2 regions of the Enterobacter sp. R4-368 genome follow, and region 2 is predicted to be linked to the other one. Evidence: predicted binding sites of a transcription regulator. Region 2 holds the regulator's gene; the other holds the start of a gene.
The links. The regulator PhoB, encoded in region 2, activates phosphate uptake and scavenging genes when phosphate is short. The targets are predictions, from matches to a motif close to CTGTCATAAAACTGNCNNAT.
Positions count from the first base shown of each region.

Region 1: kdgR (DNA-binding transcriptional regulator KdgR) is a predicted target of PhoB. The motif match lies at 1,881-1,900, and genes of this name have one in related genera.

Region 1 covers NC_021500.1:887,591-890,734, forward strand. Annotated here, with positions in the region: gene H650_RS04075 (MBL fold metallo-hydrolase) at 1-23, opposite strand, end outside; gene H650_RS04080 (YebO family protein) at 42-329, opposite strand; gene mgrB (PhoP/PhoQ regulatory lipoprotein MgrB) at 404-547, opposite strand; gene H650_RS04090 (YobH family protein) at 709-948, shown strand; gene kdgR (DNA-binding transcriptional regulator KdgR) at 998-1,789, opposite strand; gene H650_RS04100 (MFS transporter) at 1,967-3,144, shown strand, end outside.
Region 2 covers NC_021500.1:4,127,926-4,131,069, forward strand. Annotated here, with positions in the region: gene sbcD (exonuclease subunit SbcD) at 1-838, opposite strand, end outside; gene phoB (phosphate response regulator transcription factor PhoB) at 1,037-1,726, shown strand; gene phoR (phosphate regulon sensor histidine kinase PhoR) at 1,748-3,046, shown strand.

The DNA of each region.
Region 1 (3,144 bases), 1.8 Mb from region 2:
TACCAGGGGTTTCTCCACGCCATCTCGCACTCCCGGTCTGGCTAGCGCTCTGCGACCAGGCGAATGAAATCATCATCGCCTTTTTGTTGCGCTTTTACTGGCTCAACCGCTTCTTCTTTTTCAGGTTCATTTGACTCGCACAGCCGGCGCAGCAAGGCATTTTGTCGTTTTTGCTGATCCAGCAGAGCTTCGAGTAACTCGATTTGTTCATTCGTACGTGAACTGGCACGATTGATAAAGAACCACAAAACCAGACCGACAAGCAGAACCACCAAAGAAAGGACTATGGACGCAAGGTTGATCGCGCCTGAATTTAATACTTCGTTCATTTCACCACCTCTATATAGACGCGGCATTCTACCACTGACGTCAAGGAAGGAAATCTCTCACTGAAAAAATGCCATTACCAGGGGATGAATTTATTGATGACGCAGATGCCGCTGAAGAATTGTACATCTTGATCACACATTACGTTAAGCATTTGAGTCCAGAGCAGCAGGCAGACTACCAATACGGCAGCCAGAATCAGCCATCTATATTTTCTCACTCCACTCTCCGATACGTTGCAAGGTGTAACCAGGTTATCATGGCTTCCTTAAACCGCGACTAACTGTATCTCCTTTCGGTATTTTTAGGAATGCTGGACTTGTTTCACCAGGTAAATACCGTAGCCTTGTGATACAGTCTACCGATGTGCAAGGAGCAAATATGCGTACACTCATACGAAGCGTTATTATTCTGGCGCTGCTGTGGATTGGGCTCTTGCTGAGCGGTTACGGGGTGTTGATTAACAGTACGGAAAACGCTGCTGGGCTGGGATTGCAATGTAAATATGCTACTGCACGAGGCACCAGTACCGCACAATATGTGCATTCCAGTAATGGTTTTTTGGGTCTGGCAAACTGCCCACTGTTGCGTAAAAGCGATACCGTAGTCGATAACGGCTAATCCTTTACGCAAAAAAGCCGCCTCTTCAGGCGGCTTTTTTTATCTTCATTCAGAACGGATAGTCGTTATAACCCATCTGTTCGGAAATTTTACGCGCGGCATTGTGCAGCATTTCTACGTACTCATGCAGGCGTTCTTCCGAAAAGCGCAATGTCGGGAAAGAAATACTTAAACCAGCAATCACAACGCCGAAACGGTCAAAAACCGGTACGCCAATACAGCGTAAGCCTTCTTCCTGTTCTTCGTTGTCTTCGCCATACCCCTGCTGACGCACAATATCCAGCATCGGCAACAGATCTTCGGTACTGGTGATAGTGCGCTCAGTGCTGCGCTTATACTCAACACCTTCAAGAATCTGCTTCACTTCTTCACGATCGCGCCATGCCAGCAGGACTTTGCCAATCGCGGTACTGTACAGCGGATTACGGCGACCAATGCGCGAATACATGCGCAGATTGTACATTGAATCAATTTTATGGATGTAGACGATGCTATCTTCATCCAGCGCGCCCAGGTGGATGGTCTCTTTCGTCAGACGAGAAAGCTCACGCATTTGGATATCCGCGCTGCGGATCAAATCAACGTTTTGCAATGCGCGCGCGCCAAGCTCAAAAAGCTTCAGCGTCAGGGAATATTTTTCAGACTCCCCTTCCTGCGCGACATAACCTAACGATTTCATGGTTTGCAAAAAGCGATAAACGGTGCTTTTCGACATCATGACACGTTGCGAAAGCTCGGTGATGCCGATTTCACGCTCTTCTCCGAGCGCCTGCAGAATGCCAAATACCTTCAATACAGAAGAGACAGAATCTGGCTGCTTGTCCAAATCTGCGATTGCCATTAATCACCTCATCGCCTGTGTTTTATAAAATTCAGAATCGGTTTTTATTATAAATTCGTCATCCGGTCACCGCAATGCGCGTTTGTCAACTTCGTTACAAATCTGCGACATAAAACCGGAATGCCAATGATAGAATTATTATACAAATAACTTTGTGACATTAGCCCTGAAATTTCCATGGATAAAACTTCCCTTGATGGCTTGCCCATTCCACAGCGTTACGGCGCAATTCTGACAATTATTATTGGCATCGCCATGGCCGTGCTGGACGGTGCAATTGCAAACGTTGCTCTACCGACCATTGCCCGGGATCTCAATGCTTCCGCTGCCAGTTCAATCTGGATTGTGAATGCCTATCAAATTGCGATCGTCGTTTCACTACTGACCCTTTCATTCCTTGGCGATATGTTTGGTTATCGCCGGGTTTATCAATGCGGCCTGGTGCTCTTTACGCTTACCTCGCTATTTTGCGCGCTTTCCGACTCGTTATTGACCTTGACACTAGCGCGTGTTGCGCAGGGCTTTGGCGGTGCCGCGCTGATGAGCGTTAATACTGCGCTCATTCGGCTGATTTACCCCTATCGAAGCCTGGGACGCGGCATGGGCATTAACTCGTTCGTTGTCGCCGTATCATCTGCAGCAGGGCCGACCATTGCAGCGGCCATTCTTTCTGTTGCTTCCTGGCAATGGTTATTCCTGATCAATGTACCGCTGGGTATTCTCGCCTTGCTGCTGGCAATAAAATATTTACCTCCCAATGCGGCACGCAGTGCAAAACCTAAATTCGACCTGCCCAGCGCAGTGATGAACGCGCTGACATTCGGCCTGTTAATCACTGCTCTTAGCAGCTTCGCACAGGGGCAATCCACGGTGTTAGTGTTGGTGGAGTTGGCCGCATTGTTGCTGATTGGCTCACTTTTTATTCGCCGACAGTTGAAATTACCGGTGCCCTTATTACCAGTAGATTTGCTGCGGATCCCGCTTTTTTCTTTGTCGATTGGCACTTCGGTCTGTTCATTTTGCGCACAGATGCTGGCACTGGTTTCCCTGCCCTTCTTTTTGCAGACGGTGCTTGGGCGCAGTGAAGTGGAAACAGGTTTGCTGTTAACGCCCTGGCCGCTGGCGACAATGGTAATGGCTCCGCTGGCAGGATATCTGATTGAGCGCGTTCATGCCGGGCTTCTGGGTGGGTTAGGAATGGTCATGATGGCGGGCGGGTTATTTGCACTGGCGTTGCTACCATCGGCACCGGCTGATACTGATATCATCTGGCGAATGGCATTATGCGGTGCAGGTTTCGGTCTGTTTCAGTCGCCCAACAACCACACTATTATCACTGCAGCGCCACGACAGCG
Region 2 (3,144 bases):
CTAACGGTTGGGTTGCCGGCACCTCCAGCGCCGTGACATCGGCGAGCTTACCTTCGGCGAATGTCACCAGATTGACGCTTTTGCTTTTCCCGGTTTCATCAAAGCTCAACGCAATGGGCGAACCGCAGTAACGGATGTGCTCAAGGCCGCCAATCTTCTGCGCGCGATGAATATGGCCGAGTGCGAGATAATCCACAGGGGGAAAATTTTGTGCAGGGAAGGCGTCTAACGTGCCGATATAAATATCACGCACCGCGTCACTTTTACTGGCACCCACCGTGGTTAAATGGCCGCTGGCGATAATCGGCAGTGGTTTGTCACCGCGCAGTTCACAGGCCTCAGTAAATTGTTGTTGATAGTAATCGGTGATCGCCGCCAGTAAATGCTGCTGTTTTTGTTGCCCGGAAAGCCCCGCCTGGCTAACGGTAATGTCGCGCGGGCGTAAAAACGGCACCGGGCAAAATACCGCGCCGGGTTCGCCATCGCGGCGTTTTAGCAGGAATGGTCTGGTACCTGCACTGGCCACCACGGTGGTTTTCAGGTAAGCGAGGATCTCTTTTGATTCATTCAGCGTGGCCACGGAATCGTGGTTTCCCGCCAGCACGATAAGCTGGCAGCCCGTCTGCTGGAGTTTGACCACAAAGCGGTTGTAAAGCTCGCGGGCGTAGCTTGGCGGGGAACCGGTATCAAAAATATCGCCTGCGACAATAATGGCATCCACCTGATGCGTTTCGGCGGCGGCGAGCAGCCAGTCGAGAAAAGCGTCATGTTCGGCGGCGCGGTTTTTACTGTAGAAGTTTTGACCCAGATGCCAGTCTGAAGTGTGAATGATGCGCATAGCGGTTCCATGGCGAAAAAGCGTAAAGCAGATTATAAACATTAAGCAGATGAGGGACATAACCGAACGCAAATTTGCGTTGTCACACGGCCACCGGGCGGGTCATATAGCGGTCATCTTATTCATAAATCTGTCATAAAACTGACGCATAATGGCGCCGCTACATATACTGACGACTTAATTAAAACAGGGCGAATTATGGCGAGACGAATTCTGGTCGTAGAAGATGAAGCACCAATCCGTGAAATGGTGTGCTTCGTGCTCGAGCAAAATGGTTTTCAACCGGTGGAAGCTGAAGATTATGACAGCGCGGTGAACCAACTTAACGAACCCTGGCCCGACCTGGTTTTACTGGACTGGATGCTGCCTGGCGGTTCTGGCATTCAGTTTATTAAACATCTTAAACGCGAAGCGATGACCCGTGATATTCCGGTGATGATGCTGACCGCGCGCGGGGAGGAAGAGGATCGCGTTCGCGGTCTGGAAACGGGGGCGGACGATTACATTACCAAGCCATTTTCACCGAAAGAGCTGGTCGCGCGTATTAAAGCCGTGATGCGCCGTATTTCACCGATGGCGGTGGAAGAGGTGATTGAAATGCAGGGGCTGAGCCTCGATCCTTCCTCACACCGCGTGATGACCGGTGAAAATCCGCTGGATATGGGACCGACAGAGTTTAAACTCTTACACTTCTTTATGACTCACCCGGAACGTGTTTATAGCCGCGAACAGCTGCTGAACCACGTATGGGGAACCAACGTTTACGTTGAAGACAGAACCGTGGACGTGCATATTCGCCGTCTGCGCAAAGCGCTGGAACACAGCGGCCACGATCGTATGGTGCAAACAGTGCGCGGCACGGGATATCGTTTTTCGACCCGTTTCTGAAATTTGACAGGAGTGTGACGCGTGCTGGAACGGCTGTCATGGAAAAGGCTGGTGCTGGAGCTCCTCCTTTGTTGTATCCCCGCCTTTATTCTCGGCGCGATTTTCGGTTACCTGCCCTGGTTTTTGTTCGCCGCGGTAACCGGGTTGCTGATCTGGCATTTCTGGAATTTACTGCGTCTTTCCTGGTGGTTATGGGTCGATAAAAGCATGACGCCGCCGCCGGGAACCGGCAGCTGGGAGCCGCTACTTTACGGGCTACACCAGATGCAGATGCGTAACAAAAAGCGCCGCCGCGAACTGGGAAATTTGATCAAACGCTTTCGCAGCGGTGCGGAATCGCTGCCGGATGCGGTGATCCTCACCACGGAAGAAGGGGCGATTTTCTGGTGTAACGGTCTCGCGCAGCAGATGCTGGGGCTGCGCTGGCCGGACGATAATGGCCAGAATATCCTTAACTTACTGCGCTACCCCGAATTTACGAAATACATCAGGAACCAGGAGTTTGGCCGACCTCTGCACCTGGTACTAAATAATGGGCGGCATCTTGAGATTCGCGTCATGCCCTACAGCGAGCAACAACTGCTGATGGTGGCGCGCGATGTGACGCAAATGCACCAGCTGGAAGGCGCGCGGCGTAACTTTTTCGCTAACGTCAGTCATGAACTGCGCACCCCGTTAACGGTGCTGCAGGGCTACCTGGAAATGATGCAGGAGCAAACGCTGGAAGGGGCGCCGCGCGAAAAAGCGTTGCACACCATGCGTGAACAAACGTCGCGGATGGAAGGGCTGGTGCGTCAGCTACTCACGCTGTCGAAAATCGAAGCCGCACCGACGCTACCCCCTAACGAGACCATTGATGTACCGATGATGCTGCGGGTTGTCGAACGGGAAGCGCAAACCCTCAGCCAGCAAAAACACACGTTCACGTTTGACGTGGATAACACGCTCAAAGTGCTCGGGAACGAGGAGCAGCTGCGTAGCGCAATTTCTAATCTGGTGTATAACGCCGTCAACCACACGCCAGCGGGCACACACGTTATTGTGCGCTGGCAGCATGTACCGCAGGGCGCTGAATTTAGCGTGGAAGATAACGGACCGGGCATTGCCGCAGAACATATTCCGCGCCTGACCGAACGTTTCTACCGGGTGGATAAAGCCCGCTCGCGGCAAACTGGCGGCAGCGGTCTTGGATTGGCGATTGTCAAACACGCGGTAAATCACCACGAAAGCCGCCTTGATATCGTCAGCGAGCCGGGCAAGGGCACCCGCTTTAGCTTTGTCCTGCCGGAACGTCTGGTTGCCAAAAAAGCCGCTTCCTGAAGGCGCTGTCAGCATATCTTTCCAGCGGCCTGCGAAAACAGGCCGCTTTCCCGCACCGTCTACCACAGCTGAAACGTATTTTGTACGTCTGCTGCTTT